Regions from separate parts of the Solibacillus sp. genome, predicted to be linked through region 3. Evidence: riboswitches for the same ligand, from Rfam matches in the RefSeq annotation. Region 3 holds a riboswitch; each other region holds the start of a gene.
What was found. A riboswitch is a leader RNA that binds a small molecule or an ion and turns the genes downstream of it on or off. The one in region 3 is predicted to bind thiamine pyrophosphate.
Positions count from the first base shown of each region.

Region 1: another riboswitch for thiamine pyrophosphate. It lies ahead of thiW (energy coupling factor transporter S component ThiW); the one in region 3 lies ahead of tenA (thiaminase II).
Region 2: another riboswitch for thiamine pyrophosphate. It lies ahead of thiT (energy-coupled thiamine transporter ThiT); the one in region 3 lies ahead of tenA (thiaminase II).

Region 1 is NZ_JBELZM010000013.1:3,332-14,428, reverse strand. Features, by position in the region: gene ABS917_RS13150 (4'-phosphopantetheinyl transferase family protein) at 1-94, shown strand, start outside; gene cypC (CYP152 family fatty-acid peroxygenase CypC) at 147-1,397, opposite strand; partial or broken gene ABS917_RS13140 (isochorismatase family protein) at 1,555-2,187, opposite strand; gene dhbC (isochorismate synthase DhbC) at 2,242-3,444, opposite strand; gene ABS917_RS13130 (2,3-dihydro-2,3-dihydroxybenzoate dehydrogenase) at 3,491-4,279, opposite strand; partial or broken gene ABS917_RS13125 (hypothetical protein) at 4,728-4,844, shown strand; partial or broken gene ABS917_RS13120 (alanine:cation symporter family protein) at 4,903-5,109, shown strand; gene ABS917_RS13115 (3'-5' exonuclease) at 5,337-6,092, shown strand; gene ABS917_RS13110 (nucleotidyltransferase) at 6,388-7,188, shown strand; gene ABS917_RS13105 (cupin domain-containing protein) at 7,267-7,833, shown strand; TPP riboswitch at 7,943-8,032, shown strand; gene thiW (energy coupling factor transporter S component ThiW) at 8,122-8,628, shown strand; gene ABS917_RS13095 (VOC family protein) at 9,077-9,472, opposite strand; gene ABS917_RS13090 (SRPBCC family protein) at 10,073-10,570, opposite strand; gene ABS917_RS13085 (S-ribosylhomocysteine lyase) at 10,692-11,097, opposite strand, start outside.
Region 2 is NZ_JBELZM010000008.1:142,612-153,708, forward strand. Features, by position in the region: gene ABS917_RS10120 (ABC transporter ATP-binding protein) at 1-578, shown strand, start outside; gene ABS917_RS10125 (ABC transporter ATP-binding protein) at 550-1,563, shown strand; gene ABS917_RS10130 (exonuclease SbcCD subunit D) at 1,659-2,822, shown strand; gene ABS917_RS10135 (AAA family ATPase) at 2,825-3,775, shown strand; gene ABS917_RS10140 (SbcC/MukB-like Walker B domain-containing protein) at 3,796-5,877, shown strand; gene ABS917_RS10145 (hypothetical protein) at 5,926-6,057, opposite strand; gene ABS917_RS10150 (magnetosome magnetite crystal formation protein family) at 6,125-6,457, opposite strand; TPP riboswitch at 6,573-6,681, shown strand; gene thiT (energy-coupled thiamine transporter ThiT) at 6,896-7,462, shown strand; gene map (type I methionyl aminopeptidase) at 7,653-8,405, shown strand; gene ABS917_RS10165 (polyphosphate kinase 2 family protein) at 8,578-9,420, shown strand; gene ABS917_RS10170 (GNAT family N-acetyltransferase) at 9,494-10,054, shown strand; gene ABS917_RS10175 (beta-class carbonic anhydrase) at 10,105-10,674, opposite strand; gene ABS917_RS10180 (hypothetical protein) at 10,845-11,045, opposite strand.
Region 3 is NZ_JBELZM010000002.1:40,896-51,992, reverse strand. Features, by position in the region: gene ABS917_RS02400 (bifunctional 2',3'-cyclic-nucleotide 2'-phosphodiesterase/3'-nucleotidase) at 1-2,032, opposite strand, end outside; gene thiE (thiamine phosphate synthase) at 2,158-2,775, opposite strand; gene thiD (bifunctional hydroxymethylpyrimidine kinase/phosphomethylpyrimidine kinase) at 2,759-3,571, opposite strand; gene thiM (hydroxyethylthiazole kinase) at 3,568-4,311, opposite strand; gene tenA (thiaminase II) at 4,289-4,981, opposite strand; TPP riboswitch at 5,057-5,155, opposite strand; TPP riboswitch at 5,222-5,320, opposite strand; gene ABS917_RS02375 (NAD(P)H-dependent flavin oxidoreductase) at 5,447-6,427, opposite strand; gene ABS917_RS02370 (LysM peptidoglycan-binding domain-containing protein) at 6,559-7,815, opposite strand; gene ABS917_RS02365 (cell wall hydrolase) at 8,014-8,454, shown strand; gene ABS917_RS02360 (hypothetical protein) at 8,531-8,734, opposite strand; gene ABS917_RS02355 (hypothetical protein) at 8,869-9,030, shown strand; gene ABS917_RS02350 (YpzG family protein) at 9,095-9,247, opposite strand; gene ABS917_RS02345 (hypothetical protein) at 9,444-9,728, shown strand; gene ABS917_RS02340 (M14 family metallopeptidase) at 9,771-10,961, opposite strand.

The DNA.
Region 1 (11,097 bases), on a different contig from region 3:
CTTGGAGACCGTAACGCACGTTCAGTGGGCACAAATTGAAACGTTTTTCATGAAAAATGTTGGGACATATGCGAAAATTGGTTTAACGAATTAGCAGTTAAAAAACCTGTAACCGAATAAAAGGTTACAGGCTTAATCCATTCATCTTATACTCGCTGAACATTATTAATCATCACTTTGCTTTTAGGCAAGCTTGGGATGCTTACTTTGCTGTAGCTTAAATCCTGTTCCGGGACATCGTATGTCATTTGATTAACTAGGAAATCTAGACTCACTTTCATCATCTCAATTGTCACCCATTCCCCTGCACAGCGATGGCCTAAATAGTAATCGCCGCCACCTTGCGGAATAAAGCTGAACGGACTGCCATCCCAGTTTTCAAAACGGCTCGGCTGAAATACTTCGGGATTCCCCCAAATATTCGTATCATGATTCGTTCCGTATAAATCCAATAAAGTTAATGTACCCTTTTCAAACGTATAATCCTTCCATGTAAAATCTGCTTTTACTTCCGCAGCGGCAAAAGGGAAGAATGGATAAAAACGGCGCACCTCCTGCACAAACATCTGTGCATTTTTTTCGTTGCCGGATTGAAGTTTCTTCCGCTCTTCCGGATAATGATGGGCAGCCAATGCTGAAAAAGTAATATAGACCGCAATCGCTACAATCGGTCTTAATATATTGATTACTTCTACGGAAGCGACCTCCTGATCAAGGAGATTCCCTTCCAAATCACGATGCCATGAAAATGTATACAGTGCTGTGTATTCTTCGGGATTCAGTTTCCCCTCGCGTACTTGGTCGATGAGGTTCCCCATCCACTTTTCCACCCGGTTTCTTGCATGTCTGCCAGCCCAGTGCGATGGTCCGATTGCCGTTGCCGATTCGAACATCGCTCTTAAATCGTCGGCGAGCTTTTTCATGTCCTTTTCTTCCACCGGTACCCCCGCCCACTCACAGGCAGTACGGCACATAATTTCCAGCGCTTCCTCATAAAGAACAACGTCGTCCATCTGCTGCCATTTAGTTAAAGCTGTATCCCACTGCTTCGCGGCAATTTCATTCAGTTTTTTTAGTCGGTCCGGGGACATGATGGACATAAACATCTTTTTCCGGTGCTTATGGGCATCGCCATCCAGTGTCTGTACACCCTTTTTGCCGAATAATGTTTCGGCAACACGGTTTGGTGCGACGCCAGCTCTTTTAAACTTACTGTTGTCGTAAAAAAGGTCGGCCGCTTCTTTTCCGCCCATACAGACCGCCTTTTTTCCAAGCAATCGTGTTTCGAACAGATCGGAATGAAAGCTTTGTCTTCTATTTAAAATATACAAATAGCCTTCTCTCAGAAGATTCAGGCTGTGGTCAATTCCTTCTTCCTTTGGCACCGAATTTGTCATCTACTTCATCTCCTTTTGTCTAAAACCATTGTCGGTAACCAATTCCCTGTTTATTCTTCAAAAAAACTTGCTTCCATTTGAACGCAAAAAACAGGCGGCGAAAATTTTCACCACCTGTTCATTCTTATACAAGCTCTGCTTCTGCAGATGCCTCACGCTTTAGCTGATCCATAATTTGTGCTGTAGAATAAACTGCCCCACAGCGTCCTGCCACATAGTTGATCGCCATTTCGTGCTCATCTTGTGTAAAATCAGCTACTGCATCGGCAATGAAAAACGGCTTAATGTCCGACATGAAAGCCTCTCCAGCAGTCATGAGGCAACCGATATGGGCGTAAACCCCACAAATGATTAACTGATCTCGACCTTGATTGTTCATCATTTCCAGTAAATTCGATTTCTTAAATGCACTGTAGCGCCATTTTTTCAATACGATATCGGCCTTGCCTGGTTCCAATTCATCGATTACTTTTGTAATGTTCGGATCGTCTTTTAGTCCTGTCCCCCAAAAATCAGTCAGTAATGCGCGTTCTACTGGGTTCTGATTGCCTGATTGCGCCGTATAGACAACTGGAATGCCAAGTTCATCGCATTGTTTTCTGATTGCTTTTATATTGACGATCATTTCACGAACTAATGATGAATCCTTCTCATAGTAATCGATGAAATATTGCTGCATATCATGAATAAGTAGGACAGACTTGTTCGGATCGACTTTCCAACCTACTTTATTTTTTGGAAGATTGCTTTCTTTCGGCATTTTATATGATGAGATCGCTGGAATAGCCATCTAAATCACTCCTTTTCTTTGTTGGTGAACCCTGTTGTATTTCATAATTAGTCGTTAAATATCCTTCAGCTGCTCTGTATCGATTCCCATTGCGCGAAGCATTGTCTGGAATTTTGCAGCTGTCTCAGCCAATTCTTCTTCAGGCTTCGATTCGCTCACAACGCCTGCTCCCGCAAATAATCGTAATGAATCGCCATTTGCCTCTGCGCAGCGAATCGTCACAACCCATTCCCCGTCGCCTTCAGCATCACACCAACCGATTGTGCCTGTAAAGAAACCTCGGTCAAACGGTTCAATTTTCGTGATTGCCTGTCTTGCCTTTTCCGTTGGTGCGCCACAAACAGCTGGTGTTGGCTGCAGGGCAATGGCTAAATCCAGCGATGAGATATCCGCTTTCAGGAGCTCTCCTTTAATGACAGTCGAAAGATGCATCATCGTTTCCGTATAAACGACTGAAGGTTTTTCCGGAACTTCGATTGTTTTTAGTAATGGACGCAATCCCTTGACGACTGCTTCCACTACGACCGCATGCTCATGTAAATCCTTTGGAGACGAAAGCAGTTCCTCTTCACGTCTTTGGTTCTCTACCGGATTTTCACTTCTAGGTCTTGATCCGGCCAATGGATTCGCGATAGCGTACATCCCTTGTCTTGAAACAAGCAGCTCCGGACTAGCCCCGATGAGCGAAGCCTTTTGATTTCCGTATTCAATCGGTGCTGCAAATGTATATCCATGTTTGTTTTGATACGCAAGATTACGTAACAGCTGCGGAAGGTCGACCGGCTCATTGAGACTTACTTCCAGTGAACGTGACAGCACAATTTTATCGAGTTCGCCGCTTCTTATTCTTTCAATGCCTTGCATGACACCTTGCTTATAGTGCTCTGGTGATGGATTGGATATGAGCCGATTGACAGTAACAGATGCTGAACCGGACACTGCCCTTTCCTCCAGCTGCAATGATGGCGCGATTTCGATAGATTCCGGAACAAGTAAACATGCTTTTTTATAGTAATCAAATGGCACAGCGCCCGTTACGACGGGTCGTGGATGTCCTTGTTCTTTGGCCTTCTTCAACGCGCTCGCCACCCTATCGGACAATCCTTCCATCTGGTTTTGATATGGTTCACCCGCTGGCACGTGCATGAATACACCTTTGCCTAAAATCGCTCTTTTTGGTGTTTCTATGAAAAAGTCACCAACTTCATAATCATCTAAAAGTTCATGTTCGATTACTGCTTTTTGTTTGCTTATCATATTACCGCTCCTTTTCGTTTCACTATTCTGAATTCAAAAGACAGACTTAGTTGGCTCCCAACGTCGCGCCGCCATCCACGATAAGATTGCTCATCGTAATATGACTCGAGTGATCGGATAGGAAAAACAGAATCGCGTCGACAATATTGTCCGGTTGTGCAATCTTTTTCAGCGGAATCCCTACTTTATACGTTTCAGGCATTCCTTTAATCATTACTTCAGCGCCATGATTATCGGACCACATCGAACGCTGCATATCCGTATCCGTCGACCCTGGGGAAACGATATTGCAGCGTATATTATGCTCTGCAAGCTCTAAACCGAGACATTTTGTAAACATGACCGTTGCCGCCTTTGATGCTGCATAGGCCGCCATAAAAATTCTCGGTACACTAGCGGCATTGGATCCGACTGTTACAATCGAACCTGCTTTTCTTTGAATCATATAACGGCTTGCCGCTCTTGAAACATAAAACACACCTGTCGTATTAATTGAAAAGATTCTTGCCCAGTCACGGTCAGTGAATGATTCGACCGGTCCTGTAGCCAATGTACCTGCTACATTGACGAGCATTTCGATTGGTCCGATTTTGTTTTCCACTTTCTCGACAACCGCATCAATGGCGTTACTATCTCCCACATCTGCAGGAAATGCGAAAACCTCGTGGCCCTGCTCTATTAAACCATTCACATGGCTTCTCAATTTTTCCTCGTTATAATCGATTACAGCAACTTTTACTCCTAATGTAGCCAAGCTTTTGACAAGGCTTGCGCCAATTCCTTGGGCTCCACCTGTCACAAGTGCAACTTTCCCTCTTAACTCCTGAAAGTTCACTTCAACACTTCCTTTCTCGTTTACAGTTATGTAAATACAGCTTGATTTCTTATTAGAACCAACAATCAATAATGATAATCATTATCAATTGATTCTATTAGCAATGATAGGCCTAACATTTTACAACGTCAAGAGACATTTAAACTTTCCAATAGAAAGACCTAAGTTTCGGTTTAGTGCTGATTTAAAGAAGTAATATTCGGCATTTTTGAATAATTTATAAGGAAAACAACGTTAAATAAATCCAAATAAAGGAATAAATATGAACTTCCTCTACTCTATTATGTAGTCTAATCAATTCATTACTGACCTGTAGAAAAGATATCATTGTGTAAATATTTTGCCTGAAAAACATTCTTGGATAAGAGAGCGATAGGAATATGGAATTACTGCATAAAAGATTATGGAATTGATTCGTTTTTCCTGAATATTAAATTATTCTCTGTTAATGTGCGGAACACCGTTTTATATTTACAAAGGCTTGAATTTAAAATGGTTTTCAATTATTTCAGCGACGATTTTAATTATCGTTATCGGGATTTTATGGCCGACTGTACAGGCAAACACGATCGCTTTAACGGTTCAGGAATCGTTCAATGTTCCCCCGCTTGTAACAGGTTATTTTCGGTGCAGTGAATTCGGCTACCCTTATTTGGGCGATTACCGATTTAGGAGTAGGTCTGCTCGGCTGGGTAAACGTCATTACGATCGTGCTGCTTTCGAAAACGGCTTTAACCGCACTGAAAGATTACGATACGCAAAAACGTTTGGGGCTTAACCCAACGTTCAACCCGTTAGTGTTAGGCATTAAAAACGCGGATTTCTGGGAAGACCTCGAAGCAAGATCTTCGATACCAAATACCGTTCCTTCAAAAGGAAAAACGGTCGTTGCGAAGAAAGTCCAAGAGCGTCTGCAATCAGTGCCGAATCCGTTTTCTGAGTAATTGATAGGCTGACCATTGCTGAATCTTCCGGTTATGGTCAGCTTTTTTATTTATTATTTACTTCATATATGGTTCAATTATAGAACAAACGTTCCAATTACGAGGTGAAGTTTATGAACATCGAACGGCTGCATATCCGCATCATGATTACATGCTCGATTGTGGGCTTTGCCAAACATGAAGCATTGGCCGCAAGCTATCCGTTAGAGGCAATTGATGATCTGGAACTGCACGGCTATATTGCCCGCACACGTTATGGCCATTACTACAATACGAAACTTGCCGCGCAGTATTTAAGAAAATTTATTACAACGTACAGCCCGCGTTTAAAGGTTGCGGAGATGGTGGAACTGCTGGAGTCTGCACCCGAATATGTCGTCGTCGATATCGAAACAACAGGAGGTTCTGCTGCTAGAGGCGATAAAATCGTGGAAATAGCTGCACTAAAAATACGCAACGGAGAAACGGTGGCTCTTTTTCACCGGTTTGTGAATCCGGAAAAACCAATCAAGAATTCTCATATTCACGGGATTACTAATGAACGCGTAAAAGATGAGCAAACGATCTCCCCTGTCATTCACGCTTTTAAAGATTTTTTAGGTGATTTGCCGATTGTGAGTCACCATATCGGGTTTGACTGGTACAGTTTTCTCGCGCTGGAGTTTTTTCGAAATGGCATTCGCCCAACGAATCCGGCTGCTTGTACTGTGCTGCTTGCTCGGAAATATTTGGACAGTCCGAGAAATAATTTAAATGTCATTGCCGAAACGTATAACATCCCGCTTCTCAAGCACCATACAGCCGATGCGGATGCGATTTGCGCCAATGAAATACTGCAGCTTATTATGAAAAAAGCGACTGCACAGTAGTAAACGGTTCTATTTGTGCAATCGCTTTTTTGTTTTGTGATTTTATTAGAATAGTTGGGACGATTATTAGAAAATGTTGACGGGTGATTAGATCATCGGTGTCCTTTATTTGAAGATGTCGGCTGTTTATTAGAACAACTCACTGATTTATTGGAACATCGCCACTTTTATTAGAACATTTTTTTGTTTATTAGAACGATGCAGGTCGTTATTAGAAGCTTTTATATTCCCCCTGTTTCGTTTTGAAACTATTTCCAGCTTATCGACGTAGAATAGAACAATTGGAGGTGTACGGATGAGAAACTTATCTTCGTGTATGATGCTTACCGGGATATTGATCACTGCCTTAAGCGGGAACTGGATTATTCTTAATTATGATAGCGTCACAATTTATCCGAGAGCTTCTTATCTTTCTTTCGGAATCGGGTTGGTACTGGTAGGATGCACTTTTGTAATGAATCAATTCTTCAGTTACCGGGAACCGGAAGAAGGACATACAAAAGATAAACGGCATGCTTTAAACGAATGGCTTATTGCCAATCAGCCAGTTAATAAATGGTTGAGCGGACTCGTTGTTCTACCGCTTGTGATCGCACCGTTTTATAGCTGGATGCTGTTTTTTACAATGTTGGAATGGTATTTATTTTCAGGGCTTGTATTAGCCGGTATTATTTACATGCTGAAAGGTGACAGAGTAGAAGACAATAAGGACTGGGAGTATAAAGGGAAGACAAAAATGATGCTTGATCTGATCGATTACCGCAAACACCCTTTTAATATTTCGCTTATTATCTACATCATGGTCATTGTCAGTTTTGTGTTGAGCAAGGGATTGGATATTCCGCTCTATATGGAAACAGGAGGCAACCCGCGCTACGTTACTTCTTTACCAACGATTTCGTTTTTAATGTCTTCCTTAATGGTCGTGAGTACGTTTATTTATATTATCAGTCATGGGGATTTCTTTGGTTTTCGTAAAGCCGAATTGAGTTATGAAAGAGTTATGTTCATCCACTTTGCAGAAATTATTGTATGTGGTGCTACCCTGTTTATTCTAATTTTCACATTAATCAATGCGTTATATGTGTATTTTTAGATGGATGGTTCATATCCAATAGGCACACACCGATAAATTTTTGCATATTTTAGCAACAATAATAAAAGAGGTGAACGATTGAATTCGAATCATGTTTCAGCGCAACCGCAGTTTACATTCGATGTTAATAAAAACCCGCTGTTCGTTAAAGACCAGCATAATTTTATCAATCTGCTTGGTGTCAACCAGTTAAATACGCTTGATAATATATCGTTGCTTGATATATATCTTAGCGCCAATAATGTTATAGAACCGCACTACCATCAAAATGCGGCGGAACTTGTTTACTGTATTACGGGGAGTGCAGTTGTTTCGATTTTGAATCCGTTTACGAAACAGCTGATGCATTTTCCGATTAGCCCCGGTCAAGTGGCGAACGTTCCTCAAGGGTGGTGGCATTACGAAGTCGCTACGCAAAACAACACGCATCTGCTTGCCATTTTCAATGCTCCGACTCCTGAAGTCATTTTAGGTTCCGACCTGCTCAAGCTGACACCAGCGAATATTATGGCCCACACTTATGGAATGAACGAAACTTTATGGACGCAGGCAGTTGCTCCTGTCAGACCCAATACTTTCATCGGTCCGCCAAACCCTTGGCAACAGGTCCAGCCCGGCAATTATGGCGGCGGGTATGAGCAGTAATTTTTCTCGGTCAAAGGGATTAAATTTCAAAAAAGCGTTTGCATAATGAAACGGCCATGTTATGATTATTGTGAAATTAACCTAATACTGGAAGCAGATAATCTGCTCGTAAAACTACTAGGGGCGCCTGTTTGGCTGAGAAGTACCCTTTGCACCTGATCTAGGTAATACTAGCGTAGGAAAGTAGTGTCGACCCCCTATTTTATATTTTTGTATAGGCTACGATACCACTTTCTTAATTGAAAGTGGTTTTTTTTGTTGCAAAAATTATTGTAAAGGATGGTAGAAATGAATAAAACGAGAAAGCTTACATACTCCGCGATTATCGCAGCAATTACAACGATTCTCAGCAGTATGGTGTATATCCCATTAGGTTTTGCGAAAATATTTCCGATTCAGCACTTTGCCAATGTCGTATCGGCGGTATTGCTCGGTCCATGGTATGCGGTGTTACAGGCATTTCTTACGTCGACATTGAGAAACTTGATGGGGACAGGCAGTATATTTGCTTATCCGGGCAGTATGATTGGCGCACTTTTAGCTGCATTTTTGTTTGCGAAAACGAAGAAACTGGCGTTTGCAGCGGTAGGTGAAGTAATCGGGACAGGGCTATTTGGTGCGATGGCTACTTACCCGATTGCGATTTTATTTTTAGGACAGGAAGCGGCGCTGTTCGGTTTTGTCCCGGCATTTATGATGAGTTCGTTTGCCGGTGCGCTTTTGGGCTATGGCTTACTGAAGATTATGGTGAGAAACAGGGCGTTTGGCGGGATGCTTTATCAGAATGCCGGTTGAGTAGCTGGCGGCGTGTGCAGAGGTTTTTTTTTAGAAAAGTTCGGGTGGTTATTAGAACTTCGGGGCGGGATATTAGAACTTCCGCGTACTTTATTAGAACAACTTATTGCTAGAAGATTTTTTATACAGATATATTGATTTTATTAGAAGAGCTGGAGCAGATATTAGAACTTTTGAGGACTTTATTAGAACAAATTAATAATGGAGAATTTTTTCCACCGGCTTATCGATTTTATTAGAAGAGTTGGAGCGGTTATTAGAACTTCTAGGTAAGATATTTGAAGAACTGCGGATGATATTAGAACAATTCGCATACTTATTAGAACAACCGACACTTATATTAGAAAATTTCACTTTTATTAGAAGATATTAAAATATATTAGAACAATTCAACCCTTTATTAGAAAATGAAGCGCCGGGTATCGGTCCAGACACCCGGCACCTTTTATTAAGCTAAATTGATCTGCCATGACACGCCGTAGCGGTCATTTAGCCAGCCGAATTTCTTGCTGAAACCGTAATCCCCGATTGGCATTAACGGATGTCCGCCTTCAAGCAGTTTTTCATACAGATGGTCGGCTTCCTCTTCCGTATCACATGTAATAAAAATAGAGAATGACGGTGTGAAGTCAAATTCATGTTTTATATTACTGTCAATGCACATAAATTCCTGACCTTTTATCGAAAAAGTAGCTTGCATGACTTTTCCTTCGTCTCCGCCTTCATTTGCCCCATAGCGGATAATGCTCGTAATTTCCGCGTCCTCTATAACTGATGTATAGAAGTTCATTGCTTCTTCAGCAACGCCGCCTTGAAACATTAAAAATGGTTTTGCACTTTTCATCGTACCCTTCCCCTTCTCAAATCAAATTAAATTTGCACCACTTCAATTTAGCCTATTTTAACCTTTTTCGCGAATTTTTCTACCTATAAAAAGGCATCTCCTAATTCGAAGAGCCTTTCGTTTTTTTCCCTTTACTAAATAAAATAGTGAAAAAGAATACGTTACATTCCTGAAATTCATAGGTTGGAGGGGTTACTACTTTTTGGACTTTCTGCATGAGTGACTAATTTTTATTAGAAGATTTAGTAGAGATATTAGAAGAGTTACCTTTGTTATTAGAACATTGACGGGGTTTATTAGAATAACTTGGATAGGCGGACGCTTTTTTGAGTGGAAGCATTGTATTTTAAGTTGTTTCGTGACGATGTGAGATCTTATTAGAAGAGTTGGAACACATATTAGAACATTTGGGGAGGTTATTAGAACTTCTGAGAGCGATATTAGAACAAGTTCAGGACTTATTAGCACACCTATTACTTATATTAGAAGATCACACTTTTATTAGAACTTTTAAAGATATATTAGAACAATTCACTACTTTATTAGAACATCAAAAACACCGAATGGATGATCATGCCCCCACCCGGTGTCTAATTCTACTTAACCTTGATAGCTTACTTTTCCGATCTCGACTAATTCCTTCAGACCCATGAACATTAAATTCCAGCCTTGTTCCGTACCTTCTCGCATGTCATCGAGAGCTTTTGCGATGTCAGCATCTGTCCATTGTTCTTCATTTTCAACATGAATCAGTTGGGTGAACGTCATTTCACTGCCTTGTCCCAACTCTTTCAGCTCCACTGTGATCGTATCTTCCAGTTCGCTGAATTGCGGCATCTTAAAAGTGAACACGATTTTTTCAGGTGAATCGATTTCACTGTACTCGCCGATTGCCCGGTAGTCTTTTCCACCACGGTGGTCGACAATCTCCCAGCTGCCCCCTACTTTCGAGTCATTTTGTGCGACCTTGTTCGTCCCTTCCAATGTAAAGAACCACTTTTTCATCATCAAAGGATTCAGCCATGCGTCAAACACTTTTTCAGGCTTTACAGTAAATTCTCTTTTCATCGTTAATGTCGTCGTTGAGATATTGTTCATTCAAATTCTCCTTTTAGTTACTTTAGTTAATTAATAACCTAATTACAGGAACTTTTAAAACAATTGCTCCAATAAAAAAGCCTTCTGCGAGAATCCCCTCACAGAAGACTAACTTCATCTATTATTCTCCGAAAACGACATGCCACTCAGCGCGGCCTGCTAAAAATTCTTCAGCTAATGCTTTTGCGCCTTCTAAGCTATGGCTTGCTGCCCAGCCGCATTGTACTTCATTACATGCTGGTACGGATTCTGCCTTCAGCACATCTTTCAACGTATTTTCAATAATCGTTAATACGCCGTCATAGTCATTGTAGTTGAGTAATGCCAAGTAGAAGCCTGTTTGACAGCCCATTGGCGATAAATCAACGACATCTCCACTATGATTGCGGATACGGTCTGCCATTAAATGCTCTAAAGAGTGTAATGACGGCATTTCCATATGTGCCTTGTTCGGCTGTTTGAAACGGATATCGTATTTTGTTACGACGTCGCCTTTCGCGCCTGTTTTCGTACCGGCAAGTCGTACA
Region 2 (11,097 bases), on a different contig from region 3:
ACCCGCACGAACTTTCAGGAGGAATGCGTCAACGTGTAATGATTGCGATGGCACTGGCATGTGACCCGGAAATTTTAATTGCGGATGAGCCTACAACGGCGCTGGATGTAACGATTCAAGCACAAATTCTGGAACTGATAAAAGATCTGCAAAATCGTTTAGGCATGTCAGTTATTATGATTACTCATGATTTAGGTGTAGTAGCGGAAACATGTGATTATGTGGCAGTAATGTATGCAGGACAAGTGGTAGAATACTCAGATGTCCGTTCATTATTTAAAAATCCGAAACATCCATATACGTTAGGATTACTTAATTCATTACCACGTCACGATGTGGAACAGGAAAAACTGATCCCAATTAAAGGAATGGTGCCAAGCCCGCATGAAATGCCCGTAGGATGCCGCTTTGCTCCTCGTTGTCCTGTTGCAATCGAACTTTGCCATAAAAAGCAGCCGGATTTACTGAATACCGATGAAAATAGTTCAGAGCAAATCCGCTGTTGGTTGTATTCGGATGAATGGGATGGAGAATCGGAGGTGACGTTATATGGCGAAAAAAGAACTGTTAAAGGTTGAGGGACTAAAACAGTATTTCCCGATTAAGGGAGGATTTTTAGGCCGTACAGTCAATCACGTAAAAGCGGTAGATGATATTTCCTTTACGATTTATGAAGGGGAAACTGTCAGTATTGTAGGGGAATCGGGTTGTGGTAAATCCACGACAGGCCGTGCGATTTTACGATTGGAAGAGCCGACAGATGGTTCCGTAGTATTTCAAGGGACTGATATTACGAAAATTCCGAAAGGCGAAATGCGTAAATTCCGCAAAGATCTGCAAATCATTTTTCAGGACCCGTATGCGTCGATCAATCCGCGTCAGACAGTTGCAAGTGTGCTGAACGAAGCAATGCATATTCAAAATGTACTGCCGCCAAATCAGCGACGTGCCCGTATTGAACAACTGCTTGAAACTGTCGGATTACGACCATATCAGGCAGACCGCTACCCGCATGAATTCTCTGGTGGTCAACGTCAGCGTATCGGTATTGCCCGTGCGTTATCGGTTGATCCGAAACTGATTATTTGTGATGAAGCTGTATCAGCACTGGACGTTTCGATTCAGGCGCAAGTGCTGAACTTACTGGAAGAGCTGCAAAATGAATATGGATTAACTTATTTATTCATCTCGCATGACCTCGGGGTTGTACGTCATATCTCGGACCGTATTATTGTAATGTATTTAGGGAAAATTGTAGAGATTGCAGATAAAACAAGCCTGTTCGAAAACCCGCAGCATCCTTATACGAAAGCATTATTATCTGCGATTCCTGTACCTGATCCGGATGCTGTAAAAAATCGTATTGTTTTAAAAGGTGATGTACCGTCACCTATCGATCCACCACAAGGCTGCCGATTCCATACACGCTGTCCATTTGCGACAGATAAGTGCAGAACGGAAGAACCTGTTTTGCGTACATCTTCTATAATGAAGGATACGCATGAGGCAGCATGCCACTACATGGAAGAAATTTCAGCCGGCAAAATGGCTGTAAAGCAGTAATTATCGACCGCATTGTACGAACGAATATTCGTACGATGTGGTTTTTTTATTTTCCCTCATGTACACTTATAGTTATAAGATAGGAGGCGGTATTCATGAAAATTTTTCACACAGCAGATTGGCATTTAGGAAAAATAGTACAAGGTGTATCGATGACGAAAGATCAGCAATTTGTGCTTGAACAGTTTATCGAAGAAATTAGAAAAGAAAAGCCGGATGTCATTATTATAGCCGGAGATTTGTATGATCGGTCAGTACCACCGACAGATGCGATTCAACTATTAAATAAAACATTGAAAGAAATTTTAGTCGATGAAAAAACACCGATTTTGGCAATCGCTGGAAATCATGATAGCGCTACACGTTTAAATTTTGGCAGTGAATTTATGAAGGCCAGCGGGTTACATATCGTCGGTCATTTAGAACAGAATATCGATCCAGTTATTATGCATGATGAATATGGGGAAGTTCTTTTTTATTTAGTTCCTTTTGCAGAGCCGTCAATTGTACGGGCATTATTTGACGATCAATCCATTACATCGCATGAAGCGGCGATGGCGAAAATCATTGAACAGATTAAGCAAAAAATGGATTATACGAAACGCAATATTATAATCGCTCATGCCTTCATTACAAAAGACGGGATGCCGGAGCCGAATACAAGTGACTCTGAACGTAAATTGACAATTGGTGGTACGGAATGTATCAGCTCATCATTATTCGAACCGTTCTGTTATACAGCGTTAGGACATTTACATCAGGCCCACTTTGTTGCAAACGATAAAATTCAATATTCCGGATCACCACTTAAGTATTCAGAATCTGAAGTGACACATAATAAGGGTTTTTTGATTGTTGATTTAAATGAAGACGGATCAGTGGCGATTGAAAAAAGAATGCTTACACCAGTGCGGGACATGCGTGTCGTGACGGGAATGCTTGAGGATATATTGCAGCATAAAGTAAACGACGATTATGTATTTGTTAAATTACAGGATGAACATTATGTAAAAGGTGCTGCCGAACTTGTCCGCACTGTTTATCCGAATGCTTTGCATATTGAAAGAACGGTTGTGTATGAACAGCTTGAACAGCATGCGACAACAATGAACCGTGTTCAAATGGATGATTCGGAGCTGTTTGAACTATTTTACATGGAAATGACAGGCAAGCCTTTAAGTGACGAAATTAAAGAGATTTATACAGATGTTTTAGAGCAGCTAATCGAAAATGAACGTGAAAAACAGGAGGTGCTGTAACGATGAAGCCAATTAAATTATCGATGACAGCATTTGGACCGTATCATCAAAAGGAAATCATTGATTTTACAAAACTTCATGAACATGGAATTTTTGTCGTTTCCGGTGCAACTGGCGCGGGGAAAACGACTATTTTCGATGCGATTACGTTTGCCCTTTATGATTCGGGTAGTGGAGAGGATCGGGAAAAGTCGCTGTTTTTGCGAAGTGATTTTGCGGATGAAACGGTAGATACGGAAGTCGAGCTTGAATTTGAAGTACGCGGTCGCCTTTACCGTATTTGGAGAAAATTTGGTCATGATGGTGCAAGTGCGAAGCGCGAATTTTTCGAAATTACCGATGGGGTCATTGTACCTGCTGTAGAAAAATTTCAAGTAAAGCTTATTCAATCAAAAGTTGAAGAACTGATAGGTCTGACACAGTCCCAATTTAATCAAATCGTCATGCTGCCGCAAGGGGAATTTCAAAAGCTCCTCACATCGGAATCAAAGCATAAAGAAGAGATTTTCCGGAAAATTTTCAAAACGGAACGCTTCACGAAAATGGTGGAACTGCTGAAAGAAAAAAAGAATATTGCTGAAAAATATTATGAACATGCTAAGATGCAACAGGACAATACAATTCATGAAATCCGGTCCCGGCTCCCGCATAGAGAATCGGAATTGTTTTCATCGCTGAACAATGATGTCATTAATCTGTATCAAGTAAAGAGTGCCTTGCTGACAGAACAGCAATATTATGAAGATCAATGTACTGCATTAAAAGGGGAATATGATGCTTCAAAAAAGGAATTGCAAAAGTTAGTTAAAACATTAAATGAACAAAGACTGTTAAATGAGCGAATTGATAAGTTTTTATTGCGGAAAGCGCGGCTCGAAGAATTACTGCAGCAAAAGATAAAATACAAGCAGAACAGCAGAAACTTGTACTTGCCAAAAAGGCTAATCAAATAGAACCTTTAGAACGTGAATATGTGAAGGTAAACCGGCAGCTTGAACAATCGGAAGTCTCCTTACAAAAAGCGATGACTGACTATGAACGTGCACAGGCACAACTTCAGCAGGCGACAAATCATTATCAGGAGCAAAAGCAGCAAGAACCATTGTTGGATAATTATACGAAATCGATTTCGCAGCTGGAACAGCTTGTCCCGATCTACCAATCAATTAATAAACAGCGTGAAAATGTGTCAAAGCTTGCAGAAAACCAAAAAAACGCCAAGCAATTATTTGATAAGCTGCAAAGCGAAGCATTTTCTTTAAAAGAAAAATATCAACAGCAGCAAGCCATCATAAATGAACTGGAACATGCGACCAGTACATACCATGAAACTTATGAAGCGCATGCTGCATTAACGCGGAAAATTGAAATGGCAAAAGAAGTGGCTGCAATGCAGAAGAATGTCGAAACTTTAGTGAAACAGCTTGCTGATAAGAAACAAGTTGCTGATGAAGCACAACAGAAACTGCAAAATATGGATCAGCAAATACGCAGCAACCAGGCAGCCTTTCTTGCAGCATCATTGCAGCACGGGGAAGCCTGTCCTGTATGTGGAAGCGCAGAGCACCCAGCCATTCATAACAGCGAAGCGGTTGTCATTGATGACAATGCATTGGCGTTACTGCGTCATGAAGGCGATCGGGCGATGCAAAGCTTCTATCAGGTCAATTCGAAATTAGATGTGGAAAAGGCAACGTTGGAACAGAAAAGAAGTGCGCTTCAGTTACTTGACGCTGAGCTTTCGCAACTACATGAGTATGAACAGCAATTGACCATACTAACTGCGCAGTTGACAAAGCAAAAACAGCAGCAGGCACAGCTTATCACTGAAAAGAAAACGATGGCACAGCTTTTAGAAAATAAAGAAGTGCTGCAAGGGCGCATTGAAAAAGGGCAGCAATATGTAATCGACATTGATAAACAATATGCACAGGAAAAAGGGAAGCTTGAACAAAGTGAGCAGTCATTATTGCCACAGTTTTCTAAATTGGATGAAGTAACACAAGAATTGGCAATCCAGCAGCAAAAACATCGCCATTTAAAAGTTGCGATCCAAAATGCACTTGAAGCTATGCAAAAAATTCAACTAGATGAAAAATCCTGTGAAGTGAACCATCTCCATGCGAAAAATCTTGTAACAGAAAAACAGCAGGAATCTCTTTTAGCACAAAAAGCATTTGAGTCAGCATTGCAGCAGGAAGGTTTCGACTTGGAAACGTACAAGTCTGCGTTACTGCCTTTAAATGTACAGCAGCAAATTCAGGATGCAGTTGAAGCGTACAAGCAAAGTATTCATACTTTATCTGTTCAAATTGCTGAGGAGGAACCTTTGCTCGAAGGAAAAGAACGAGCGGATTTAACGGCATGTGAGCAACAGATTCATAAGCTGAATGAGCAGATCGAGGCACAGTACTCGAAAATGACATTGATCCAGTCCTATGTGGAGCAATGTGAGGAGACGCGCGATAAACTTGACCAATCTGCACAGCAGATAGAAGGCTATAAAGCGAAACTGATGCAAGTCGAACATGTTTATAATTTAATTCGCGGTCAAAATGATGCGAAAATTTCATTTGAGCGGTTTGTGCAAATCGGCTATTTGGAAAAAGTGACACATGCGGCAAATGAACGTTTGCGTGTCTTATCAAATGGCCAATACTTCCTGAAATCCACAGGAAGGAAAGAAGGAAATGCCCAAAGCGGACTCAGCATCGATGTATATGACAGCCATACAGGGCAAACCCGGGATGTAAAAACACTGTCCGGTGGTGAAAAATTCAATGCCTCACTTTCATTAGCATTAGGAATGGCCGATGTTATTCAAAGTGTGCAGGGAAGTGTGCATATCGATACAATGTTTATCGATGAAGGTTTCGGTACATTGGATGAGGAGGCATTAAGAAGGGCAATCGATATATTGATTGATCTTCAGCAAACAGGCCGCTTAATCGGCGTCATATCACATGTGGCCGAACTAAAAGCAGCAATGCCAGCTATTTTGCAAGTGCAAAAGCTAAAAGAAGGCTACAGTAAAACAGAGATTATTATTAAATAGAAAAAAACACATTTCCCTCCAGTTAAAGCGGGAAATGTGTTTTTTGCATTAACGTTTTGGAGTTCGTCGTGTAGTTGCTGCTTGGGGAGTAGATTTTTTGTTGTCCATCATTTTCTTAATGATCGGGTACACGATTGGTCCATATTTAATAGCTGTTTTAATGAGTTTATTTAATTTCATTAGTATACACTCCTTAACGAATACGTTTCGTATAAAAATATACCCAAAGATGGAGCTTTCATAAACATTAACGTAAAACTTTAATGGCTTGAGCTAAATTCCATATTGCCAGGATGAACGTGATAACTACTAAAAGAATAAATCCGATAAAATGCGAACTGATAAAAAAGTCCTGAATGTTCAAGGTCAAAGTATCATTCCAGGAAAGAACGGAAGTGAAAAAGTAAATAATGTACAGAATCCCTAACAGTATCGGTATGAATTGGGAAATAAAAGCTTTTTTAGAATGGCCTTTAACAGCATCATCTTTCGTAACGATAAATATAATTAACGGTAAAATAAACGGTGCAAAATAAAAGCTCAAATAGCTCAGTGCACTTAAACCTTTCGATTGATCCATTATTTATCACTCCTTCGTATCTATTATATGTAATTCTAGTACATTTCAAAATAATAGCTGTTGAAAGTTGTAAAAATATTCGTTACAATGAGCATGTTCAAACAATAAAAATTAGATGTACCACAAGGGGTGCCGAGAAAGTCGGCTGAGATTGTGCACGGGATTGCACTGACTCTTTGAACCTGTAAGTTAGCACTTGCGTAGGGATGTGGATAGAAACCGACTGTTCAAACGATAGTCAGGCTTTTGTCCTGACTGTCGTTTTTTACTTTTTCCTACTGAAAAAGTAAAAGCCTCCGGCGGATGTCATGGATTCGGATATGAGTTCTTTACGCGAGCGTAAAGCCGAATCCCGACGCAATTACGCTAAAGCGTAATTGATTTCTATTCTATCCCTCTTCACTTTTGTTACATCGGATAAAAGAAAGGGGCATTGTTATGGACAGAAAGAAATTATTGATGATGGTGGAGATAGCGATATTTGCTGCCATCGGACTTGTATTGGATCAAGTATCTTTTAAAATGTGGGCACAAGGCGGATCGATCAGCTTTGTTATGGTACCGATCATGTTAATGGCCATTCGTTGGGGATTAACGGCAGGACTTGCAACAGGCTTGCTGATCGGCGTAATGCAAATGATGTTCGGTGCTTACATTGTGCACTGGCTTCAGGCAATTTTAGATTACGGTCTTGCCTTTACAGTAGTAGGATTAGCGGCAATTGTAAGAAAGCCATTATTAGAGGCTACACAATCACTCAATAAAGTAAAAATGGCACTTTATATTGTCCTTGGAGCACTTATAGGCGGTGCTTTAAGATTTGTTTCGCACTTGCTCGCAGGTGTCGTGTTCTTTAAAGAATATGCAGGCGATGATAATGTATGGGCCTATTCAATTATTTACAACAGTACTTATATGGTTCCTGCTACAATACTTACGGCGATTATTGCCGTTATTTTATTCACATCTGCACCTCGTTTACTGCAAAAAGTAAAAACAACATAACGAATAGGAAACTCAATGCTTGCGGTGAGGGATACTTTTCCCCCTGCAAGCTTTTTCTTATTTCAATAGTAGATTTTCATATTAAATTGGTCATAAATCAGGATAATTTTAAAAACCTTGAACAATTACAACCGATTTTAAGTATGCTATAGTTAAGGGTAGACATTGTTTAAGAGGAAGGAAGTTACACATGATTGTTACTACTCAAGAAGAAATACAAGCGTTTAAAAAAATTGGGCGCATTTGTGCTGAAATTCGTGAGGCGATGAAAGCTGCGACAGTACCTGGCGTGACAACGAAAGAATTAGATGAAATTGCTGGCCGTATGTTTGCGGAAGCAGGCGCGGTTTCTGGTCCTAAAGGCGAATACGATTTTCCGGGATATACTTGCATTTCAGTAAATCACGAAGTTGCACATGGTATTCCAGGGAACAAGGTTATTCAGGAAGGCGATATCGTAAACATTGATGTTTCTGGTTCTTTAAACGGGTATTTTGCAGATACAGGTATTTCTTTTGTCGTTGGTGAAGGTTATGAAGATAAAGAAAAACTTTGCACTGTAGCAAAATCAGCATTTGAACGTGCAATGACAAAGGTTAAAGCAGGTTCGAAATTAAATCAGATCGGTAAAGCGGTAGAGCGTGAAGCACGTGATCACGGTTTGACAGTAATTATGAACTTAACAGGTCATGGCTTAGGTAAATCATTACACGAAGAGCCAAACCATGTATTGAACTATTACGATGCTTGGGATACAACAATCATGAAAGAAGGCATGGTGTTGGCAGTAGAACCGTTCATTTCTGCAAAGGCCGAGCATATCGTAGAATCAGGTGACGGCTGGACATTCATTACACCGGACAAATCATTAGTTGCCCAAATCGAACATTCGATTATCGTCACAAAAGATAAACCGATCATTTTAACAACATTGGAAGACTAAGTTATAAACGTGGGAGCATACATAAGTGCACCCGCGTTTTTTTGTTCTATCAAAACTAGGTCCCAACATAAAATAATCAAATGATTCAAATAAATGACTGCAACAATTACCAATTCCATACACTTTCAAGTAAAATATACATAAATAAATAGAGTAGGGGAGGCAGCACTATTTGAAAAAGCTAAAAGATGTGGATTTATCACAAGAACTGGAAAAGGAAACCTATAAAAAGCAATTGAAAGCTTTACAATACGAAATGCTAAATGCCCAGCAATTTTTATTCAACAATAAAATTGGACTTATTATTGCATTTGAAGGAATGGATGCAGCAGGCAAAGGGGGAGCGATCAAGCGCTTAACAGAACGTATCGATCCGCGCGGGTTAATGGTATGGCCGATCTCTGCCCCGCAGCCCCATGAAATGCGGTATCATTATATGCAACGTTTCTGGAGAAAGTTGCCCCAGCATGGCCAGATTGCAATTTTCGACCGTTCCTGGTATGGACGGGTACTTGTGGAGCGCATAGAAGGGTTTGCTGAAGAAGCAGAGTGGAAACGCGCTTATGAAGAAATTAATAGCTTTGAGCAACAATTGACGGATGAAGATTATATAATGATTAAATTTTGGATTCATATCGATTCGGGTGAACAGCTTAAACGTTTTAATGAAAGAGCAGCCGATCCATATAAATCATGGAAATTGACAGCTGAGGATTGGCGGAACCGTGATAAATTTAATTTATATTGTGAGGCAGCCGATGAAATGTTCGAAAAAACCGATTCGGAAAACGCCCCTTGGCACTTAATAGCAGGGAACGACAAAAACTATGCACGTGTTCAAGTACTAAAAGAAACAGTTGCCCATATAGAAAAAGAAGTTACAAAACGGGGCATGAAGCTTACGAACATTTTCGAAAAGGGTAATGAAACAGCTGCAGATAAAGAAAAAAAGGAATTTGTAGATATAAAGCCAAAGCCTGTAAAATCAAAAAAGAAAAAGTTAAAAAAGCGGTAGGCAAGCTTTGAAATGGAATGAAGGTGGTTCAATGAAAAGCTTATTCAAGCTATTTCACAAGAAGGAGGGTCCAATGGTTCGACTTATTGGGCAACAGTGTTCGCTTCGCACATTTACCCCGTCCGATGCGAAAGGGTTGGCAAAATTATTAAAAGACAACAAAATGTATTGGTCCGAATTTGAACCCTTACATCGCGATGAATTTTATACAGAACAAGTACAGTATAATAAGATTATGGAAAGCATACATTTGCTGCAAACAAACCGGGAATTTTCTTTCGGAATTTTTTACAATGCAACAGGTAAGTTAATTGGGCATATTTCACTCTATTCAATTAAACGTCTACCTTATTCAAGCGGTTTTATCGGGTATTCGATGGATGAAAATTTCACAGGTAAAGGAATTGTGACCGAAGCGGTACGTATAGTCATGGAATTCGCTTTTATTACATTAAATCTTCACCGAATAGAGGCATATGTCGCACCAGAAAATTCAGCTTCCATCCGTGTATTGGAAAAGTCGGGTTTTACAAGAGAAGGGTTATTGCGAGAGCTTTTGTATATAAACGGAAAATGGGTCGATCATTATATGTACGCCATTTTACAGCGGGAATATAAAGGGACGACAATATAAAAAAGCGACAGTGCTCATTATGAAGAGCACTGTCGTTTATCATTTATTATTTATTTTTGATCAACTGTGCCGTCCGTTACCAAATCCAGCTTTCCTGTTGCAGGGTCGATAATAAGACCATGTACAGGAACACCTTTTGGCATTAGCGGATGTGTTCTAACTAAATCAACACTCTTTAATACGCTTGTTTCAACATCCCCAAAACCGCATAACCATTCTTTTAAATCAAATCGAGCGTAATTGATTACATCAATCGTTTCCTGTTTAATCCCTCGTTCAAGCATATGACCGATCATTACGTTCGGATCAACTGCACTCATCCCGCAGTCGTAGTGGCCGATAATATATACTTCGTCAGCCTTTAATTCATAAACCGCTACAAGTAAACTACGCATAATCCCGCCGAACGGGTGATTTACGATTGCCCCTGCACTTTTTACAACTTTGACATCCCCATTGCGCAAATTCATTGCTTTAGGTAGTAATTCAACTAAACGAGTATCCATACAAGTTAAAACAACGATTTTTTTATCTGGATATTTTGTTGTAGCATACTGCTCATATTGTTTTTCATCTACGAATTTACCGTTAAACTCTAAAATTGTTTGTAATGCAGACATTAGTTCTTCAAACCCCTTTCGATTCCTTTATATTTTAAAATATTTTTTAGATAATTCAAACAAATGCGCATTAATAAAGTTAAATTTCTACTAAATAGAGAGAAGTATAACAAAAATCCGCTACTCACAAAAAACAACCACTCAATAGAGAGAGTGGTTGTAAAAAAAATTTAATGATGATGGTGGCCATCCAATGATTTTTCGTTTGGCGCAAATGTGTTTGCCTTTGAATCTACTATAACAGAGTCGTGTGATTGTAAACCAATACGTAAGTACATGATAAACATAAATAAGAATACAAGAAGTATTACCGTAAATCCTAACACTACCGTATAGTAGTCGGACAAGAACGGATAATGGTGATCAAACATTATAAAAACTCCTCTCTATTTTAGTAATAACAATCATTAACCAATTATAACC
Region 3 (11,097 bases):
ATTGCAGATTGATAATACGTGATGCTTGTTCGTTTACTACATTTCCGTTCACATCGTATTTTGCCGGTTTTGTTACATCAATTTCATACGTCACACCGTCTATAACATCATAATTATACGAACGGTATTCGGCATTGATTAATTGCTGTTCATCTGCTTTTGCTACATCAATTCGATTGAATTGGCCTGCAGACATTTCCAGCCATTCTTTCACATCCGCCCCTGTTACTTTCAGCATAGCAAGTGTATTATCATATAAATATAAATCTGCTACATTTTTAATTGCAAGCTGGCCTTTTGGTACAAATGTATAGTATTCCGGATCGCTTCTTGTTCCTGCTTTGAATGGTGCACCCGCTGATAAGACAGGAAGGTTTTCATATGCTGTACCTTTCAGCTTTTGTTTCACATAAATTGATTGAGCATCCGTTACAATTTGAATAGAAGGATCATCCTGTACTTGCGAGAAGTAACTGTGAATGTTAGCTGTCGTTGTCCCCACTGCCTGACGCACATATTTAATCGTTCCTTCATGTGCTTCTTTCACACTTTCTACAACCTCAGCGCTGACAGTGTCATTATCTTTTGCAATTTCTCGCACCGCGCCAGTACCTGTTTTAACATCCCAAGCGTCGTCTTTTTTCTCGAGCTCTAGATCAATGACCCCTAAATGACTACCGAATTTGCCAGCCATAACTATCGGCTTGCCGTTCATTGTTCCTTTTTCAATATCCACATTTGTTATAGAGCTATCCACTTTACCAGGGAATACGCCATGGGCATGCCCTGTAATGATTGCATCCACATCTTCAATTGTAGAAAGTAAATACGATACATCCTCTTCGCCTTTTTCATGTGTAGCATCTCCCATACCTGAGTGTGAAAGTACTACGACAACATCCGCTCCTGCTTCTTTCATTTGCGGAACGACTGTTTTAACAGCCTCTACCGAATCATCAACTGTTACTTTTCCTTCTAAATTTGCTTTATCCCATTTCAAAATTTGAGGTGGTACAATACCTGTTACCCCAATATTAATTGTTGTCTTTTCACCTTTTGAATCAACCACTTCTTTTTCAATCATGACATATGGCTTATACATTAATTCCTTTGTCGCTGCATTGCGCACATTGGCATTAACATACGGGAATGGGGCATCATCCGTTACTTCATCGATAAATTCCAAACCGTAGTTAAACTCATGGTTACCGTATGTCGCTACATCATAATCAAGTGCAATCATTGCAGCAATCGATGGGTGAACTTCCCCGTCTTTTAATTTCGTTACGGACTGAATATACGAACCAAGCGGCGTTCCTTGTATTGCATCTCCATTGTCAAACAGCACTGTATTTGGATTTTCCTCACGTGCCTTTTCGATAAGTAGCGCAGTTTTTGCCAAACCTAAACTGTTCGTTGGAGTATCTTTGTAATAATCATAGTTTACAATATTTGTATGAATATCAGTCGTGCCTAAAATACGTAAAGAAACAGTCGTATTTGCTTTTACCGGACTGTATTCTTCCAAAAAGCGCTGAAGAATTTTTTGCATCTGCGCTTTTGTTACAAAATCGTTCGGGCGAATCGTTCCGTCATCAAAGCCTGTCAGTAATCCTGTCGCTACCGCTTTGGCCATTTCCTGGCGATTGCCTTTTCCAATTTTGTTTGCATCTTTAAACTGATCCAATACCTTTTCAGAATATGTTTCCTCATCTTGTAATCCTCTTGCCGCAATAAGGAAAGCATGTGTGCGTGTCAGTTTTTCGTCTGGAGCAAATTTAGTAGGAGTTTTTCCCTTAATCAACTTTAATTCCACCGCTTTTTCAATATAAGGCTTAAGTGAATCAGGTACATCCTGGAATTTTACAGACTGTCCAGTACCGACCTCTACTCCCAATGCATCAATTACGGCCTTCACAAACTCTCCACGTGTCATATCTTCATTCGTAGATGCTGGTGCCGCTGAAACTGCTGACATGCCACTTGCTAAAAGTGTTAGCGTTAAGGCTGAAGCAGATAGTTTTTTCAACATTTCTTTCACTCCCATATTCTGTAGTGTATAACAGAACTATCATACTAAATTGCCAGAATAGTAGAAAAGAGTATATTGGTACAGGATTCTTTTATATAAATAGTATTTTTATGACAATTTTTAATTTAGAGCATATTTACAGTTTCTTTTATATTATTACTATGACTAATCGCAGAAATAACTGCTACTCCATTTACTCCGGTTTGTCTCAGAATGAAACTATTTTCAGTGGAGATTCCGCCAATTGCTACAATCGGGAATTTAGGGAACTTAGATTTCGCATCTTCCAATAACGTCAGCCCTACTGGTGCTCTAGCATCATCTTTTGTGGTAGTTTCATAAATCGGACCGATCCCCGCATAATCTGCCCCATTTGCAATGGCCAATTCCAGTTGTTCCATTGTATGAACAGATACTCCGACAATTTTATTCTTCGCAAAAGATCTAAATTTTTCTACTTCAGTGTCTTCCTGTCCTACATGAATTCCATCTGCATTTAATGTGAATGCAAGTTCGACATCATCATTGATAAGGAATGGCACTTTATATGTTTGGCACAGTTTTTGGCATTGACGTGCAAATTGAATATACGCATCGCCTTTTAAAGCATTTTTGCCTTTTTCCCTCAACTGGAACACCGTAATTCCTGCCTGTAGCGCTTCTTCTAAAACAAGCAGCGGGTCACGATTACAATTGATCGTTCCCATAACAAAATATTTATTTAAATCAAAGGACATGAACATTACACATCCCCCGCTGTTCATGATAGGCGAAATGATTTGTCGGCCCAAACCCGTGACCGATATTGAGCGGATGACGAATCGCAAGCTGCACATATTTTTTTGCTTCTATAATGGCTGCCTCTATCGATCTTCCTTTTGCCATCTCCGCGGTGATTGCTGCCGAAAATGTACATCCTGTTCCATGAGTATGCTTCGTATCCACACGCTCAGTTTTCATTTTAAATGGTTGCTCCCCCCGAATGAAAACTGTATCTGTCGCATGCTTACTATTTAAGTGACCACCCTTTATGACAACACATTCAAGCCCTAGACTTAATAGATCCTGCGCCGCTAATGTGATATCTTCATCATTTTGAATTGTATAACCAGTCAGAATTTCCGCTTCCGGAATGTTCGGTGTACAAACGGTTGCAAGCGGCAATAACATTTCTTTAAGGGCCGTTGTTGCCTCCTGTTCGAGTAAACTTGCCCCCCCTTTTGCAATCATGACCGGATCAACGATTAGCGGAATTTCTGTATTTTTTAGTAAAGCGACAATTGATTCGATAATTTCAGCACTAAACAACATTCCTGTTTTAATTGCCTTAACATCAAAATCTTGAAGTACCGCTTTTAACTGAGCCTGAACAAAATCGGCCGTTGTCGGAAAAATCCCATGCACTCCTTGGGTATTTTGTGCGGTTAGTGCAGTGATGACCGATGTGCCGAATACACGGAGTTCCTGAAACGTTTTTAAATCTGCTTGGATGCCTGCACCGCCACCGCTATCTGAGCCTGCAATTGTACATGTAATCATTGTCGTCCCTCCGCTAAATTTTCTAGTTCATTCAGGAAATTTGTGTGGAAAGTTCCTATAGCTGCAACAGAATTGGCACCTGCCTGTTTATATTCATTCAGCAGCGTTAGTAAGTCATCAAACGGCTCTATACTGTTTGCAAGCACCGCTGCACAAAAGGCACTAAGCAAGCAGCCGCTCCCCGTCATTTTTGTTACTTTTTCATGACCGCCCGTTACAAATTCCACTCTTTCCCCATCTGTAATAACATCTTGTTCTCCTGTAACGATCACAATACATTGATAGTTATTAGCCAACTTTTTAGCAGTCGCTTCAACATCTATCTCCCCTTTTCCACTATCAACACCTTTGGAAGCCCAATTCGCTCCCGTGAGAGCCGCCAGTTCTCCAATATTGCAGCGGATTACATCAATCTTTAAAAGGTCGAGCAGTTGTTGTGCTGTTTCAACTCGGAACTTCGTTGCCCCAACCCCTACCGGATCAATAACAACCGGATTTTGATGCTTATTTGCGCTCAGTCCAGCTTGCTTCATCGATGCTACTGTCCTTTCATTCAAAGTACCCATATTCAAAAGTAATGCATTTGACTGAGCAGCCATTTCTCCCGCTTCTTCTATCGCATCGGCCATTACTGGTGAAGCACCCACCGCCAGCAAACCATTCGCTGTAAAGTTTGCGACGACATAATTTGTAATGCAATGTACTAACGGTTGATTTTTATGAATTGCTTGCAGGCTCATTTACATACACCCCTTGTTCCCAGCTTTGCTTTGTCCAAGGCATCTCCCAGAACATCCATTCGTAATAACAGCTTTTCTTAAAATGTTCCTGTAATATTTTTAGCTTTGCCGGCTGTTCTTTCGCATATCGATCAAGCATCGATTTTTGTACTTCAATATTTTGAAGCATCTCCTCGGAAGCATATAGTGCAATCCACTGTTCATAAAGAGGGACATTTGGGCATGCATCTTTTAACCTTTGCCCAATTTCCTGATACAGCCATGGGCAAGGCAAAATTGCCGCAAATGCTTCTGCTACATCTCCGTTATGCACTGCATTGTACATATGGCTCACATAGTTATAGGCTGCAGGAGCCGGTTCGAATTGCTCCAAATCATCCGCTGTAACACCTAATTCTTTAAACGTTGTACGGTGTAACTCCAGCTCTGCGTCATGAATAAATTTTGCTGTTTGCAGAAAATATTGAACATCGTCATCCGTAGTCGCTTTTGCAGCTGCCAGAGCAAGAACTTTCGTATAATGTTTTAAATAATACGCATCCTGCAGCATATAAAACTTAAACTTCTCCAGCGGTAAGCTCCCATCTGCAATCCCTTGTACAAAAGGATGATAGAAGCTAGCCTCCCAATAAAAATCCGTTTCTTTTCTTACCTCTTCACAAAATCCCATTGTTACTCCTCCTTTTTGTTGACGGAAGCACAAAAAAGACGCCTCAATATAGAGAGACGTCCCCAAAAAGTGTAAGTACCACTTTTCATTGCTCCCTACGTCCGTATTAACGGCCAGGTTCCAAGGGTCAGGTTTTAACCTTCTCAACACTACTGTGTCCCCCCGCAAATCAAATGCTTGTGTATTTGCAAAAGAAAGACTCCACGTAAAAGATACGCGGAGCCAAAGTAAGTACATATGTATAGCGTGTACTTTGCTCCCTACGTCCGTATTAACGGCCAGGTTCTAAGGGTCAGGTTTTAACCTTCTCAACACGAATGTGTCCCCCCGCAAATGCATTTAATTACCCCGAGTGTAACAAATTAATTCAAACCGGGCAAGTGAATTCAAAAAATTACGAAATTATTCAGTTAAAACTACCGCGCATCATTAGTAAATGTTTACATACTAATGATGCGCTGTGATCTATTGTAAATTGGCTACTGTTGATTTTTTCCCAGTCAGTTCTTGATAAGCCAGTGCATATTCTTCTGCCAGTTTATCAACATATTGTTGTGTAGAAGTAATCTCTTTAATTGCGCCGATTCCTTGCCCGCTTCCCCAAATATCTTTCCAGGCTTTTGCCGTATTATCATTGAAGTTCATTGCGGAAGGATCACTTTCTTTTAGATTATCCGGATCCATCCCTGCATTCATGATAGAACCTTTCAAATAATTCCCGTGAATTCCTGTAAATAAATTACTGTATACAATATCTTCTGCATTACTCTCAACAATCATCTGTTTGTATTCTTGACGAGCAAATGCTTCTTCTGTCGCGATAAACGGTGAGCCAATATAGCCAAAATCAGCCCCCATCGCCTGTGCAGCCAATACCGAATGGCCTCGTGCGATTGATCCTGATAAAGCTAATGGACCGTCAAACCATTCACGGATTTCCTGTACGAGCGCAAATGGGCTTTGCTGCCCTGCATGACCTCCCGCACCTGTTGCTACTGCTATGATTCCGTCCGCGCCTTTTTGAATTGCTTTTTTTGCAAAATAATTGTTGATGACATCATGGAAAACGATGCCTCCATAACTATGTGCTGCCTCAAAAACTTCTTCGCGTGCCCCAAGTGAAGTAATAATAATTGGAACTTTATATTTCACACAAAGCTCCATATCCTGTTCCAGCCGGTCGTTTGTTTTATGGACAATCTGGTTAATTGCAAATGGTGCTGCCGGCTGCTCGGGATTTCTGGCATTATAACTTGCCAACTCTTCTGTAATTTCGGCTAACCATTCCTCCAACTGACTTGCCGGCCTTGCGTTTAATGCTGGCATCGACCCCACAATACCTGCCTTGCATTGTGCAATGACCAACTTTGGATTGCTAATAATAAACAACGGTGCCCCAATTACCGGGATACGTAAGTTTTTTAAAATTTCCGGAACATTTCCCATCAATAATCCCCCTTTTATTCAACTACTACTAATACTTCATCAGTATCAACAAAATCTCCTTCTTAAATGAATGACAATCAAAAAGTCAGATGAATTGTCTCTTTTCATCTGACCGTCTAGTTTTACTTTTGCTATTTCTTCACGACATTAAAATTAGCCCCGATAAGCTGCCAGTTTTGGGGGAATGGCAATCCTAATTTCCAATAGCCGACACCGCGCAAATTCAAGCGCTTCACTAAATCAAACTTCGCCTGAATGGAACGGGCGTCTTCAAACCAGACAATATGTGAACGTCCTTGCTCATCATAGTAGTTAAAGTAAGGTGCCTGTGCTGTATAGTCGAATTGAATTGCCGCATTATAGCGTTTTGCCACTTCTATTGCGCGTTGCGGGCTTATTGCTTCTGCATAATCTCCTCCTTGTACAAAAGGTAATGTCCAATCATAGCCATACAAATTTTGACCAAGTAAAATTTTATTAGCAGGAATTTCTGTTAATGCATATTGTACTACTTGCTCGACTTGCGGCAGCGGAGAAACGGCCATTGGAGGACCAGCAGAATATCCCCATTCGTATGTCATCAGCATAACAAAATCTACTATTTCTCCATGCGCTTTATAGTCATGCCCCATAAACCACTCACCCGGCTGATCGGCTCTCGTTTTTGGTGCCAATGCAGTAGAAACTGTATACCCTTCTGCATGCAAACGCTCTACAGCTCTTCGAAGGAAATTATTGTAGGCTTCTCTCTGATCGCCCGATATACGTTCAAAATCAAAGTGGATATCTGAAATATTTCCGATGCGCTTTGCTTCAGCTATAATATTGTCCAGCAGTAAATTCTGAACAGCTACACTTTGGAAAATATCACGTGCAAGCTCAGCGCTAAACTGATAATCTTCGAGATTAGTAATCGCCATTGCTATACTTGTATTATTTTGTTCAGCGATCTCTGGTAATGGGTTTATTGTCGGTGCCTTTAATGAACCATCCCTCCTCGCTTCATAACTGAATACAGCTAAGTAAGTTAAATATGGACTCGCCTCACGAACTTGATCCAGCAGCATTTCACTTATCTCGTCGCCTCTCGGTTCTACATATGCCAAAATTTCTGCCGACCTTTTAGACGGTTCCGGTATATACAATGATGTTCCGATCATTAGCAATGCATCCGGATTCAAGCCATTTGCTTGCGCGAGCGTTAAATAATTCACCTGAAAACGTTGACCAATTGACCATAAACTATCGCCGGGCTGTACAATATAATATTGACCTTTCAGTGGAACGACCAATGCTTGCCCGACAACTAACCGAGCCGGCTCCGGAATTTGGTTGGCTTCCACTATACTTTGCACTGTTGTTCCATAAGCTTGTGCAATTGCCCACAATGATTCTCCCGGTTGTACAACATGAATTTGAATTGTCCGTCCTCCTTTTCCTATGTACTAATTTATGAACAATATACCGTCTTAATGCGAAAGATAGGTTAGAAATACAAAAGCATTAATAAAAACAATTTAGGATTTCCAATTATTCATATGCGCAACCGGGCCAACTGTTTCATACTATAATTGTGAGGTGAAAAAATGCCAAGAGTAAAATACCGGGATGCCGATGTCGATTTGATGGCTCGAATGATGCGGGCCGAGGCAGAAGGCGAAGGAAAACAAGGGATGCTGTATGTAGGAAATGTAATCGTTAACCGAGCAGTTGCTTCATGCTTGGACTTTAATGATGTAAGAACAATCGAGCAGGTTATTTTCCAAGTACAGGGCAATAACTATTCTTTTGAGGCAGTACAAAAAGGAAACATGTTTTATCAAAGGGCCAGAGAGACAGAAAGAAGATTAGCAAAACAGGCGCTGGACTATTGGAGACAACATCCAGCGAAGTATGCACTTTGGTATTTCAACCCATATGGTCCTTGTCCTCCAACATGGTACGATCAACCATTTACAGGTCAATTTAAACAGCATTGCTTTTATGAACCGATAGGCGGTACATGTGACAGTGTTTATCAGGGTTAACTGTATTTACTGCCCAAATATATAAAAAAGCCTTGCACAAATTATGTGACAAGGCTTTTATCCATTTCTTTATCAGCTATTTTTTATTTGACTGCTGGTTTTTATCATGATTTGTTTTATTGTTTTTATTTTTTAATTTCGAGTCGAATTCTTCAGCAAATTCCGCTGTATTATCTTCCGGATTCCGGTTATGACTTGTTGTATTTCGGTGCAGTTCTTTATAAGTAGAAAAAGGATTATGTGTTCGCGTATTCATCGTTTCTTTGCTGTTTTTGCTCATTTCATCACCTCCTACTGGCTTAATGTGCTCAGGATAGGAGGTTTTATGCTTTTTTCAGGCTTCCACGATTTTTGTAATGAAAAAAAGTTGTATAGCCATATTAAGAAGGAATCAAAATTGAAAGGAGCATTCACATGGGCAGAGACGATAGTAAAAGTAAAGGAACAAATAAACAATCATTACCGCAAACACCGAAAAACATGAAAATTGCACCGAACAAAGTAAAGGAAGAAATTGCGAATGAACTGACCGAACTCCATCAGCAAGCAAAAAAAGGGCAAAGAAAAATGTATTGATATGTAAATGGCCTTCACCACAGTACATACTGTAATGAAGGCCTGATTTACTTCAAGACAAAGGTTAGAACTGTCTCGCCTTCGCATTAATTCTCAAAATCTGGTTATGCAGAGTTACCTCTGTTTCCCCTTTGATTTGAGATTTTTGATGCTTGTCGCTCGCCCAGTTTTGGTGGATCTTCTTAGATTTTGGATCTGTGAAACCCTTCTTATCCATTCGTTCCGCCTCCCTATGTTTAAAAGTGAATCAATTGTAGTATGGCTGTACTCGCTGCAATTATTCCCTATAAAGATAAAAATTGATGTCGGTATCTTTCCTAACAATTTCGAATTTCTTCCGCGTATGGAATCATTGCAACCACCAATACTAAAAGTGTGAATCAGTCAATTTTCTTTGGAAAGGATGAAGAACAATGGCTAAAAAAAGTTCAGGTACACCTAGCTGGAAACAAAATCACCCGATTACTTTATTATCCAATTCCGTTGAACGAACAGAACGTGCAGTAAAACAGGCAATGTCCCACCCGGAAGAGTTTGCCGTTGAACATGCATTCAATTCAATGGAGCGTACCGAAAATGCGCTTGCCAATGCATTGCAAAGACAGGAGCATTTGGATATTGTCGAGCAAAATATATCCAAACTAGATGAGCTAAAGCAAAGCATCCTGGAAATTGATGAAAGCTTGAAGGATTCATAAAAGTTCCCCCGTTACATCTATGGACGTAACGGGGGACTTTATTTACATATAGAGCGCACTTAAAAAAATCCCTAAAGCTTCTTCATAAATTTCACCGAATTGGCTAATTGGCAATGGGTTCGTTCCTAGTCCCAGTTCGACTGTAAAACCTGGGCGGCGCCAATCTTGAATAAACCAGTCCTTATATCCCGCATAGCTTTCAATTGTCTGTACAGGCTCATATCCGCTTACCCTAGCAAATTCATTGACAAGCTGTTCTGTTTCAGGAGGTTCCAATCCCATGAATCCCCAATAAATAACTTGCCCTTGTGTATGGAAAGCCAACACACGCGCAAAATCCCGTTCAACAGTCAGTTCGGCCATCGCGATGGATTCCGGTTCTGATAGCGGACTTTCCCCACCATAGTCTCGCGGTCCAGGTGTTTTCGGATTTCTTTCTCTTTCCCGTTCCCATTCAGCAGGGAACTGGTCGTTTAGATCAACCCCATTAATATTCGCTTTCCAACCAGAGAAATCTGTACTGCCGCTATTCCATTCGATTAGGTTATTTCGGATTGTTTCATCTTCCGGAGGTCCGTTCAGCACTAAATCCACTCCGTCCGGATTTACCATAGGCACAATATTTAAATTCGTCTGATTATACAATGGCAATGTATAAAGCCCTCTTATTGCACCATTATTCGTAAGCGACAGTAAATAATCATTAAGAAATGTCATGACAACCGATGTCGTAATCCACTCATTGGCATGAAAAGAAGCATTAAAATGCACACGTTTCGGCCCATTCCCAATCGTGAGCCCCGGAATTTCTTTATCTAATATGGAATTGCCAATCAGGTCGTTAAATATAAACGGATAGATTGCCTGCAATGATTGAATATCCTGCACCATCGTCCTGTAATCATAATTTTGTTCACCGTTCACAACTCTCCATGTTACACGAACAGGCAGCAACAGCCGTAGACCGACTTGAAGTACGTATGGACTAAGTACCGGATTGAGCAGAAAAAGCGCATCCATCGGCATATTGATTCTTTGTGCTATCGACCAAACCGTATCTCCACGTTGAACCGTATATGGACTTGTCACATAACCTGGAATCTGAACAGATTGGTTGGGCATCAGTGCCTGTGCATTCAAATTCCGGTTTGAGTCAAGTATCAGCTGAAAAGGAACATTGAAAACTTGGCTATAATACCACAAGGAATCACCCGGTCTTACGAAAATCTCCACAAAGCTCCTCCCTCAATAAAATCATCAATAGGAAAGTATATGAATGCGGTGGAATGTTTAACACGGTTCGAGAAATGACTAATTCATGATCTTCAATCGCTTTCATTATCCCCAAATTCTTCGAGATCATCTTTAT